Polyangium spumosum: one gene and its partner. The protein of the gene in region 1 interacts with the protein of each later gene in a pairwise test. Links are inferred from orthologs where the notes say so. Each region holds a gene or a part of one and is shown in the gene's direction. Other genes may lie near its edges.

The links. The genes of interacting proteins can lie anywhere in the genome.
Region 2: the proteins of GF068_RS21320 (region 1) and dnaE interact in binary tests that used the Escherichia coli proteins (3 or more experiments, as listed by UniProt). The link is inferred for Polyangium spumosum from one-to-one orthologs.

Annotation. Positions count from the first base shown.
Region 1 is NZ_WJIE01000006.1:92,566-98,480, forward strand. What follows is about bases 1,368-4,334. They hold GF068_RS21320 (pyridoxal phosphate-dependent aminotransferase), read left to right. Parts: upstream 1,368-2,261; coding sequence 2,262-3,407; downstream 3,408-4,334. Other genes in these bases: GF068_RS21315 (MATE family efflux transporter), read right to left, coding at 1,368-2,146; GF068_RS21325 (serine/threonine-protein kinase), read left to right, coding at 3,467-4,334. Outside these bases: GF068_RS21305 (thiamine pyrophosphate-binding protein), read right to left, coding at 1-2; GF068_RS21310 (hypothetical protein), read left to right, coding at 225-767; more of GF068_RS21315, read right to left, coding at 773-1,367; more of GF068_RS21325, read left to right, coding at 4,335-4,906; GF068_RS21330 (hypothetical protein), read right to left, coding at 5,202-5,378; GF068_RS21335 (NYN domain-containing protein), read right to left, coding at 5,427-5,915. UniProt on the Escherichia coli protein: Shows aminotransferase activity with methionine and histidine as substrates, and to a lesser extent also with phenylalanine.
Region 2 is NZ_WJIE01000001.1:332,503-338,571, forward strand. The notes cover bases 1,774-5,927. They hold dnaE (DNA polymerase III subunit alpha), read left to right. Parts: upstream 1,774-2,103; coding sequence 2,104-5,727; downstream 5,728-5,927. Other genes in these bases: GF068_RS01445 (hypothetical protein), read right to left, coding at 1,774-1,824. In the rest of the region: GF068_RS01440 (OmpA family protein), read right to left, coding at 1-311; more of GF068_RS01445, read right to left, coding at 748-1,773; GF068_RS01455 (hypothetical protein), read right to left, coding at 6,069-6,069. UniProt on the Escherichia coli protein: DNA polymerase III is a complex, multichain enzyme responsible for most of the replicative synthesis in bacteria. This DNA polymerase also exhibits 3' to 5' exonuclease activity. The alpha chain is the DNA polymerase catalytic subunit.

The DNA of each region.
Region 1 (5,915 bases):
ATGCGGGGCGTATACCACGGGAGGGCGGGCGAAATCACGCGCGCTTCCGGCCAGGCGGGCGCGACCATGAGCTCTTGACAGACACGCCCGTCCAGGTAGGGTGCGCCACCTCCGGGCCGACGGCGCGCGCGTTTGCAAATCCGAGAATACGGGTCGCAATGTTGGCGGTAGCCACGAACACGCGTTCGTCGCAAAGCTGGCCCAGCCATTCAGGAAAGGTGATCATGAAACTAGCTTCGCTGCTCCGTGCTTCGTCCGCGCTCGCCTCCCTCGCCCTCGCCGTCGTCGCGTCCGGCGTCGGCTGCTCGTCGAGCGACGCCCAGACGCCCGATAAGGGGCCTGGCTACACCACGTGCGGGGACGTCACCTGCTCGCCGGGGCAACATTGCGCGCAGCCCTCGATCTCCATCTGCGAGGAGGGTTGCGTCAGCGACGAGAACTGCCCCTCGGGGCAAATCTGCGAGACGGGCTCGGCCGCGTTCCGGAAGTGCATCGGCTCCACCGTGATGCCCCCGCCGGTCGACAGCCTCGCCGCGTGCAAGGCGGCCTGCGACCATTTCCAGAGCTGCGGCCTCTCCGCGGGCGAGACCGCGCAGTGCCGCACCGATTGCGACGGCCTCACCGAGGACCAGCGGAAAGCCATCGCGAATTGCGGCGACGACGAGTGCTCGGCCGTCCCGCAATGCCTCGGCGTGGAGTGCGTGTCGAGCAACGACTGCCCGAACGATCAGAGCTGCCTCGGATACGCCTGCGTGGGCGGCGCGTAGCGCCCCTAGACCTCGACCCGCTTCCACCGCCCCCGCGTATACGCCCAGCCGAGCAGCACGGCGCGGCAGACCCAGTCCGCCGTGCTGCCCATCCACACGCCCGCGAGCCCGAGCTCGAGCTCGAGCGCGCAGAGCCACGTCACACCCGCGCGCAGGGCGCTGCACAGGATCATCGCGAAGAGCACCGTGCGCGTATCGCCCGCGCCGCGCAGGGCCATCGCCGTCACCATCGCGAAGCCCATGAACGGCTGCGCGATCGCGCCGACGCGCATCGCCGGCACGGCCGTCTCGACGATGGCCCGGTCCGGGGTGAAGGCCGAGACGAGCAGGGGCGCCATCGTCAAGAACGAGAGGCCGACGAGGCTCAGGATCACGACCGCGAAGAGCGCCGCGACGAGGCCCCCGCGCGCCGCCTCGTCGGGCCGCTTCGCCCCGAGCTTTTGCCCCACGATCGCGCCCGCCGCGATGCCGAAGCCGTCCGCCGAGAGCCACGAGATCGACTCGATGCTGACCGCCGCCTGATGCGCCGCGAGCGCGACCTCGCCGAGCAGCGCGATGATCGCGACGTACACCATGAATCCGAGGTGATACGCGACCTTCTCGCCAAACGCCGCGCCCGAGACGCCGAGCACACGCGAGAGCGCCGCGCCCGCGCCCGCGAACCCCGCGCCGCGCAGAGGCAGCGGGCTCGCGCGGCGAAAGAGCGCATAGGTGAGCAAGAGGCCCTCGAGCGAAAACGTCGCCGCGTTCGCCAGGGCCGCGCCACGAATGCCGAGCTCGGGAAGGCCGAAGAGGCCGAAGATCAAGAGCGCGTTCAGCGCGAGGTTCAGGACGTTGCCCACGCCCGCGACGACGAGCGGCGTGCGCGTGTCGCCCGAGGCTTGCAAGGACGCCGCGGCGATCGCCTCGACGAACGTGAGCGGCATCGACCAGCACACGACACGCAGGTACTCGCCCGCCTGCGCCTGCACGGCCGCCCCGGCGCGCGGGAAGATCGAACGGACGAAGGGGCCCTCGGCGAAAAACACGAGGCACGCGACGACGACGCCGAGCCCGGCCGCGAAGAGCAACGCGGCCCGAGCGGCGCGGGCCGCGGCGGGACGATCCCGCTCACCGACGCGCCTCGCCACGACGGCGAGCGTGCCCGCGGAGAACGCCGTGCAGACGGAGTAGAGGGTCCAGGTCGTCGAGCCCGCGATCTGGATCGCCGCGAGCGAGGTCGGCGAGTAGCGCCCGAGCATGAGCCGCCCGACCAGGAAGACGAGCGTGATCAGCAGCATGTGCGTGATCGCCGGCCAGGCGAGGGCCCACACCTCCGCGACGAGGGCGCGATCACCCTCACGGACGAGGCCGGTCTCGGCGGAGGGCGTCGGACGCACGGCCGCGGGGGTGCCATGGCCCGGCCTCTCGGGCAAGGGTCGGCCGGGTGGTTCGTGGTCACCGATGTGCGCAGTGGAGGGGACTTCCAGGTCCGTGTTGAGGTAGGGTGCAGCCATGCGGATCGGTCAACGCATGAGGTCGCTGGTCATCTCCGACATCCGCGCGATGAGCCGCGCGTGTGAGGCGGTGAGCGGGATCAACCTCGGGCAAGGCGTCTGCGATCTGCCCACGCCCCCGCCCGTGGCGCGCGCGGCGAACGCGGCGATCGACGCGAGCGTGGCGATCTACACGGCCCCCGAGGGGATCCTGCCGCTCCGCGAGGCGATCGCGGCCGATCTGAAGAAGCGATACGGGCGGGAGGTGGATCCCGCCTCCGAGGTCGTGGTGACGTCGGGCGCGACGGGCGCGTTCGCGGCGGCGTGCCTCGCGCTGCTCGATCCGGGCGACGAGGTGATCCTGTTCGAGCCGTATTACGGCTACCACTTGAACACGGTGCTCGCGATGGGCCTTCGGCCCGTGCTCGTGCCGACGCGGCCGCCGTCGTGGGAGATCGACCGGGAGGCGTTCGCGCGGGCGATCGGGCCGCGCACGCGCGCGGTGGTCGTGTGCACGCCGTCGAACCCGAGCGGCAAGGTGTGGAGCGAGGAGGAGCTCGACTGGCTCGCGGACGCGATCGAGGCGCACGACCTCGTGGCGATCACGGACGAGATCTACGAGCACATCGTCTTCGACGGGCAAAAACACGTGCCGCTCGCGACGCGGAGAGACGCGCGGGCGAGGACGGTCTCGATCTCGGGTTTCTCCAAGACGTTCGCGGTGACGGGCTGGCGGTGCGGTTATCTGACGGCGCCGCCCGAGGCCGCGCGGCGGATCACGGTGGCCCACGACCTGCTCTACGTCTGCGCGCCGACGCCGCTCCAGCACGCGATGGTGGCGGGGCTCGGGATGCCCGACGATTACTTCCGCTCGATCGGGCAGAGCTACCAGAAGAAACGCGACATCCTGTGCAGCGCGCTCGCGGACGCGGGCCTCGTGCCCTACGTGCCGAAGGGCGCCTATTACGTGCTCGCCGATATCCGGCGGCTCGGCGCGGCGAACGCGAAGGCGGCGGCGATGCTGCTGCTCGAGAAGATAGGGATCGCCAGCGTGCCCGGGACCTCGTTTTATGGTGATCCCGTGGGCGAGACGCTCACGCGGTTCTGCTTCGCGAAGGAGGACGCGGCGCTGGAAGAGGCGGCGCGGCGAATTCGATCGCTTTGAGGCATTGAAGGAAAACCCGGGAACCTGGTCACGATGTCGGGCCATTCAAGAACAGGGCAATGAGCGGCGGCGAACTCATCGGCGATAAATACGGCCTCGTGCGGCAAATCGGGACGGGCGCGCTCGGGGCCGTCTGGGAGGCGGAGGAGCCCGCGGCGTCGCGGCACGTCGCGCTGAAGCTCCTCAGCATCCCGAACCAGGAGGTCGGGCAGCGGCTCGTCGAGGAGGCGCGCGCGGCGCAGGCCGCGAAGCACCCGACGCTCTGCACGATCCACGACGTGGGCGAGACGCCGACGGGCGAGCTCTTCGTCGCGCTGGAGCTGCTCTCGGGCGAGACGCTCGCCGACCGGCTCGCGCGCGAGCGGGCGCTGTCGCCGCCGCTCGCCGCGCACATCGGGCGTGACATCGCGACCGCGCTCTCGATCGCCCACGGCGCGCGGCTCGTGCACGGCGACCTGCGCCCGGCGAACGTGTTCTTGCAAGGCGAGCCGGGCACGGACGCGCCGGAGGTGAAGCTGCTCGACCTGTGGGTCGCGCGGGCCGTGCCGCCGATCGTGGCCGATACGCTCGGCCTGGGCTCCCCTTCGTACAGGAGCCCGGAGCAGCTCGCGGCGCCCGAGTCGTTCGACGTGCGGACCGATCTCTGGTCGCTCGGGGTGGTGCTCTTCGAGATGCTCGCGGGCCAGCGGCCCTTCGAGGGCGGGCGCGCGGACATCACGGCGCGGATCACGAGCGGGCCGATCCCGCGCATCTCGCAGCACGCGCCCTCGGTGGATCCGGCCTTCGAGGAGATCGTGGCGCGCTGCATGGAGCGCGAGCGGGACAAGCGGATCGGGAGCGCGATGGTGGTCGCGCACATGCTGGAGGTCTTCGCGGCGCAAGGGCGCAAGCCGGCGGCGGCTGCGGCGCCCGCGGCCACGACGAGCAACAAGGAGAGCTCGAGCGCGCACGGGCGCACGTCTGTGCTGGAGGAGCCGCCGGTCGCGCGGGGTCAGCTCGGGACGCTGGTGATGGATCCCTCGCCGCCGTCGCCGCCGCGGGCGCCGAGGTCGGCGCCGGCGTCGGGGGCCTTTCCGGCGCCGGCGTCCGGTCCGCTCGGCACGCTGATGATGGCCCCGGGTTCGTCGCCGTCCCGGCCGCCGGACGAGCCTTCGTCGCGCTCGAGGCCCGCTTATGCGCCTCCGCCGCGATCGAAATGGGATTCGGAGCCGACGCAGGTCTACATCGAGCCGTCCGGGGTCTTCAAACCGCCGGCCCTCGAATCCCCCTCGCCGATCGAGGACGAGCCGACCGCGCCGCCGCCGGACGTGCCCGCGCCTGGAATGGCGGCGCCGACGCTGCTCAGCGCGAGGCCGCAGCAGATGACGGTGACGGAGCTGCACCAGCGGCCGACCGTGGCGACACACGCCCATGACAAGAGGGGGTTTTACATGGCCATGGCGCTGGGGGCGGGGGTGGTGCTCCTGATCGGGTTGGTCGTGATGTTCGTTTTGCTCTGAGGAGCGTTCTCGGCCGTGGGATTTGGCTTCGCGGCGGCCGCGAAGCCGTTGGGTTCGGTCGCGGACGCCTCCGCGGTGGCCGCAGAGCCGTTGGGTTCGGTCGCGGACGCCTTCGCGGTGGCCGCAGAGCCGTTGGGTTCGGTCGCGGACGCCTCCGCGGTCGCCGCAGAGCCGTTGGGTTCGGTCGCGGACGCCTCCGCGGTCGCCGCGAAGCCGTTTCCCACCCGAAAGACGCCTCCGCGGCCGCCGCGAAGCCGTTTCCCATCGACGGCGACGGCTTCGGGGCCGCCTCCCCTCAATGCACCCCGCCCACGAGCCACGCATACCCCGGCACGAGCACCTCCTCCGGGCTCGCGCCGCCCTGGGTCGCGGGCGCCGTGCCGCGGGCGTCGCACGAGAGGCGGAAGCCGTGGTCGCCGAAGACGAAGAGCAAGGTGCGCGGCGGCGAGCTCTCGATGAAACGCGAGATCACCTGCGCCGCCTCGTCCGCGATGCCGGGGCGAGCGGGATCAGGCGCCCATCATTGCGCGAATTTGTTGGGGTTCGGCGAGGTGGATCGAAGCCCGTCGATGTGCTCGTTCAGCGACGGGTGGACGTGGTGCCACATGGGATCCAGAACAAAATCGATGCCCTCGCGACGGGCCAGCTTGGCAGCCGGGACGAAGTCACTGTCGCCTGCAACGAGGACGATCTGGTCGACGAGCTTTTTGTAAGCCAGCGACGCGATGTCGAGGCCGATCTTCATGTCGACGCCCTTCTGGCGCGCGTCATACGTGAAATCGTCGTCCGTGAGCGCCTCGAATCGTATCGTCCCGCCGACGAGCTCCGATAATTTTGCCGGCTTGATCTTCCACGCCGCGTCGTCGGACAGGTGCCCGAGTCGGAGCGCGACCTTGCGCTGGGTCTTGATCTCTTCGTGTAGAGCCAGGCGAAAGAGAGCCGTCTGCGTCTTCGAGAAATCAATGCCACGTCTCGAAATCGGATAGTGCGCCCGCTTCAGAATCGGCGG
Region 2 (6,069 bases), on another replicon or contig:
GGCTTCGCGTCGAGGTACGACTTGACCTGATCGAGGACCGGGAAGCTGATCGGATCGAGCTCGGCGCTGCCCGTCTTGTAAACGATGGCGCCGGGGAGGAGGAGCTTGTTGCCCTCCATCTTGACCTCGGGGGCCGCGGCCGGCGGGGGCTCCGCAGCCGGCGGGGGCGGCGGGGGCGGCGGCGGGGGCGGCGGGGGCGGCGTCGTATCGGCGCCAGCACTACCGGCCGTGTGGATCGTGCAGCCAGTCATCGTGCCGACGGCACCAACCGTCAGCACGGCGCAAAGAACGGGAGCCAGGAACTTTTGCATAGAGATTGATCTCCTTCGAGAATCGCGGGCCGCGGCCAAGCCATGGTTCACCGGCGTGCAGGCAGCCGCCGAGCCGATCGGGGTCTTGGACGCGCTTCTATCAGGTTTCTTCAGGCGGTTTGGAGTTTTTCGTTCGCCGCTCGACCCTTCCCCGAACGTCGAAGCGCCGGGACGCCTTACGCGTCGTGCCGATGCTCCCTCGACGTTTCTCCCGGACCAAACGGCTCACCCGGGCACGTTCTCGCCTCACGCGCGCCGGTCCCCCCTTCCCATCACGTCCCCCCTGACAAACCAGAGGGCGCCGCCGGACCACACGCCGTCTCCCCCGCTGGCATGCGCCGGTTGCGCCCTCTGCTTCGTCTTCGTGCACCTCTCGTGGTCACGTCGGGCGCGAAGAGCCGGCCGAGACGCCGGCCCCTCGCGTCGACGTGGACCTTCACGGCATCGCGCAGGGGTCCGGCGGGGGCATGGCCGGCTCCGCCACCGGGCCGAGCTGAACGGCCTTCGCGTTGAAGCCGAGGCCGATCGAGATGCCGTCGCACTCCGCCTCGGGGTTCTGCGTGCCGTCCTTCATGATGTCGGACGCCTGGCGGATCAGGTTCAAGATGCTCTGCAGCGTCGGCGAGTTCGGATCACAGAACGACTCGTCGAACGCGGAGGCGACCTTCGAGATCTCCGTGATGAGCTGCTCGGTCTCGATGACGCCGGCGATCGTGCCGTTCTCGCCGCCGTTGCGGCTCTCGTCGAGGTCCACGGTGATGACCGCGCTGTTGATGTCGAGCGAGATCGTGAACCCGCTGACCGAGAGCGCGAGCTTGACCGTGCCCTTCGTGCCCGAGACCCACGTGTTCTTCACGACGTAGCTCTTCGGGAAGACGATCTTCGCCGAGGTCGGGTCCATCGTGTTGTTCAGGAGCTCGGGGATGAGCGGCCACTGGTCGGTGCCGTCCCACTTCGGCGCCATGCCGAGGTCCGCCCCGCCGTAGAGCTTCGTCGACAGGTTGTTGCAGTCCGACGCCGTGCCGAGCGTCGGCATGTCGAGCATGATCGTGAACTCGCCGTTCGCGATCGCCTCGTTCGCCTGCACGCTGATGTCCGACGAAAGGCTGATGATGGTGGGCAGGATGTTCTTGCCGAACGAGTTGTCCCGGCCCTCGTCGCCGTCCGGATAGACGGACGCCGGCGCGCCGCCCGCGCGCGGTTTGCACAGACCAACCGACGCCTTGGTCGAGGCACGACCGTCGAGATCGTAGCCGAACTCCCTCCAGGCACCCGTGGGATCCGGCGTGCCATCACGCTTCGTATCACCAAGGAAGATCTGGCTCATCGCCATGACCTTGCCGGCGCCCTCGCAGGCCGCCGAACCAGCGGCCTCTTCCGGAGGCGCGAGGCCCGCGGGGTCCTCGGGCGGAGGAGGCGGCGGCGGCGGGTTCTCGTTGGTGTCACCTCCGCAGCCCAGAACCGCGATGGAAGTTGCCGCGACGACGGCACAGAGAAGACGGGTGCAAAGCATAGAAACGTGACTCACTTTCCCGAACCCGATTCGCGGGTCGTTAAGCGCACGGCAGCCAGTCGAATGCCCGTGGATACGGCGCATGCTAGCCATGCTGCGGTCGTTTCATCAAGGGCGAACCCCGCGCGCGGAGGCTCGTGCACGACCAGAGTGCAGCCGTACGATGCAGCTTCACGAGCAACGCGAAGCATCATGATCACGCGCCAGCGAAGTGACGCGCTTATCCTGACGTGAAGCTCCCCCCGAGCGCGCCCCCGAAACCCCGAGGCTAGATCGATCGTGTCAGCCGAGTTCGTTCATCTGCACGTCCACTCGCAGTACTCGCTGCTCGACGGCGCCCTCAAGATCAAGGACCTCGTCACCAAGACGAAGGCGCTCGGCATGCGATCGGTGGCGCTCACCGATCACGGCAACATGTTCGGCGCGATCCAGCTCTACAAGACGTGCAAGGACGCGGGGGTCAGCGCCATCCTCGGCTGCGAGGTGAACGTCGCGCGGCCTCGCTCCGCGGAGCGCGCGGCGCCGAGCGGCAAGCACGAGGACGCGCCGGTCGATCACCTGGTCCTGCTCGCGTCGAACCTCGAGGGGTACAAGAGCCTCGTGCGGATCGTGTCCGAGGGGCACGTGACGCCCGCGAGCGGCGCCGCGCCGAGCGTGACGCTCGACTTCATCACCCAGCACAGCAAGGGCCTCATCGGCCTCACCGGATGCATGGGCGGCGTGCTCGCGCAGCGCGTGCTGGAGGAGGGCGAAGACGAGGGGCGCGCGGCGATGGATCGGCTCGTGGAGGCGTTCGAGCCGGGCAACCTGTACGTGGAGCTGCAGGATCACGGGCTCGTCGAGCAGCCGGTCCTGAACGGGATCCTCACGCGGCTGGCGAAGGATCGCGGGCTGCCGATCGTGGCGACGAACGACGCGCACTTCGGCAGCCGCGACGACGGCGAGGGGCACCTCTACCTGTCGTGCATCGCCGCGAACCGCTCGTACGCGGACGCGTTCGCGGCGCACCACCAGAGCTTCGAGATGTTCCTCAAGTCGCCGGACGAGATGGCGCACGTCTTCCGCGACCACCCCGAGGCCATCAAGAGCACGCTGGAGATCGCCGAGCGATGCGCGGGGCTGAAGCTGAAGCTCGGCCAGCCGATGCTGCCGACGTTCGCGCTGCCGGAGGGGTTCGATACGAACTCGTACTTCCGGCACGTCTCGCACGAGGGGCTGACGAAGCGCTTCGAGGAGTTCCGCCGCGGGGGAAAGAGCGTCGATCAGGAGGCGTATCGCAAGCGCCTCGACATGGAGCTCGACGTCATCATCGGGATGAAGTTCCCCGGCTACTTCCTGATCGTCTGGGACTTCATCCGGCAGGCGAAGGAGATGGGGATCCCGGTCGGACCGGGCCGCGGCTCGGGCGCGGGCTCGCTCGTGGCGTACGCGCTGCGCATCACGGACCTCGACCCGATCCCGTACAACCTGCTCTTCGAGCGCTTCCTGAACCCGGAGCGCGTGAGCATGCCGGACTTCGACGTCGACTTCTGCATGGACCGGCGCGACGAGGTGATCCGGTACGTCGCGGAGAAGTACGGCAAGACGAGCGTCGGTCAGATCGCGACGTTCCACGAGCTGAAGGCGAAGAGCGTCATCAAGGACGTGGCCCGCGCGATGGGCTTCCCGCCGGCCGAGGCGCAGAAGATCGCGAACCTCATCCCGCAGAAGGGGCCGGGGCAGACGTACACGATCCCCGAGTCGATCGAGATCGAGCCGAAGCTCAAGGCGCACATGGAGAGCGACCCCTCCGTGCGCGAGCTGCTCACGCAGGCGCAGAAGCTCGAGGGCCTCACGCGGCACGCCGGCATGCACGCGGCCGGCATCGTGATCAGCGAGGGCCCGCTCTGGGACCACGTGCCGTGCTTCCGGAACAACGAAGCGCTCGTCACGCAGTACTACAAGGACGACGTCGAGCAGGCGGGCCTCGTCAAGTTCGACTTCCTCGGCCTGAAGACGCTCACCGTGATCGACATCGCGGTGCGCCTCATCCGCGCGCGGCCCGATCAGAAGGGCAACAAAGACCCCTTCGACATCAACGCGATCTCGCTCGAGGACGAGGAGACGTTCCACCTCCTGCAGTCGGGCGAGACGACGGGCGTGTTCCAGCTCGAGTCGAGCGGCATGCAGCAGCTCTTCAAGGACCTGCGCCCGACGAACTTCGAGGACATCGTCGCCGCCGTCGCCCTCTACCGCCCGGGCCCGCTCGGCACGGGCATGGTGAAGGACTTCGTCGACTGCAAGCACGGGCGCAAGCCCATCACGAAGATGCACGACCTCGTCGACGGTCTGCTCGAGCCGACCTACGGCGTCATCGTCTACCAGGAGCAGGTCATGCAGATCGCGCAGCAGCTCGCGGGCTACACGCTCGGCGGCGCAGACCTGCTCCGGCGCGCGATGGGCAAGAAGAAGCCCGAGGAGATGGCCAAGCAGAAGTCCATCTTCGTCGAGGGATCCTTGAAGAACGGCGTGTCCGAGAAGGACGCCGATACCATCTTCGGGCTGCTCGAGTTCTTCGCGGGTTACGGCTTCAACAAGAGCCACTCGGCCGCGTACGCGCTCATCACCTACCAGACCGCGTACCTCAAGCGGCACTACCCCGTGGAGTTCCTCTGCGCGCTGATGACCGCGGATCGCGACAAGATCGAGAAGGTCGTGCGTATCATCGCGGAGGGCCGCGCCTGGGGCGTGGACATCCTGCCGCCCGACATCAACGAGTCGAACATCGACTTCTCGGTCGTCTACAGCGAGCCGGGCAAGGCCACGAAGAAGACCGGCCGGAAGGCGCCGAGCAAGATCAAGGACGCCGATCCCCACGACCCGAAGATCCGCTTCGGCCTCGGCGCGATCCGCGGCGTGGGCGAGTCGGCGCTCGAGGCGGTGCTCGAGGCGCGCACCTCGGGCGGCCCGTTCTCGGATCTGTTCGACTTCGCCCAGCGCGTGGACGCGCGGCGCGTGAACAAGGGCGTGCTCGAGGCGCTCACGCAGTCGGGGGCGTTCGACGCGACGCTCTTGCCGCGCGGGATCACGCGGGCGCGGGCGTTCGCCGCGCTCGATCAGGCGCTCGAGCGGGCGAGGAGCGCGAGCAAGGATCGGGAGCGCGGCCAGGGTTCACTCTTCAGCCTCTTCGCGAAGGCCGCGCCGGCCGACGAGCCGAAGCTCGACGAGTACCCGCAATGCGAGCCCTGGGATCTGCGCGAGATGCTGGTGCGCGAGAAGCAGTCGCTCGGCTTCTACGTCTCGGGGCACCCGCTCGAGCGGTACGGGACCGAGCTCGGCCGCTTCGACGTGACGCCCGCGAGCGCGCTCCCGCAGAAGGACGCGTGGTCGAAGGTGCGCGTGGCCGGGATGGTCGAGGGCTACCGCGAGCGCATCTTCAAGGGCGGCGGCGGGAAGATCGCGTTTTTCCACCTCGAAGACACGAGCGGTCGCGTCGAGGTGAAGGTGCGCGACAAGCAGATCGAGACCTACGGCACGCTCCTGCAGGGCACCGAGCCGGTGCTCGTCTCGGGCAAGGTGAGCTTCCCGCAAGTGGAGGAGGGCGCCGAGGAGGAGCAGGCCGCGCCGCGGGAGCCGACGTTGATGCTCGACGCGGTCGAGCTTCTCGCCGACGCGATCCGCGCCGAGACGAAGAGCGTGCGCATCCGCGTGCAGGCGCGGAAGGCGACGCGGGATCACATCGGCAAGCTCAGGGACGTGCTCTCGTCGAGCCGCGGCGTGTGTCCGGTGCAGCTCTTGATCCAGCTCGACGACGGTGCCGAGGCGGTGCTCGCGCTCGGACGGGATCTCACGGTGACGCCGAGCGACGAGATGCTCGCGCGGCTGGAGAAGCTGTTCGGGGAGAAGGTCGCGGAGCTGCGTTGACCGTAGCGCCGGGGTTTCACCCCGGACCCGACCAGGGGTTGTCCACCCCTGGACCCGGACCAGGGCAAGCCCTGGACCTCAGGTGCATCAACCGCGATGCGGTCGATGCACAGGCATGCGTTCGCCATGGCTCGGGACACGCGCGCCATGGTTCGGGACAGGTCCGCCATGGCCTGGGACGTGTGCGCCATGACTTGAAACACGTCCGCCATGGCTTGGGACAGGTCCGCCATGGCCTGGGACGTGTGCGCCATGACTCGAAACGCGTCCGCCATGGCTCGCGACGCGTCCGCCATGGCTCGCGACGCGTCCGCCATGGCCCGCGACGGATCCGCCTTGCTT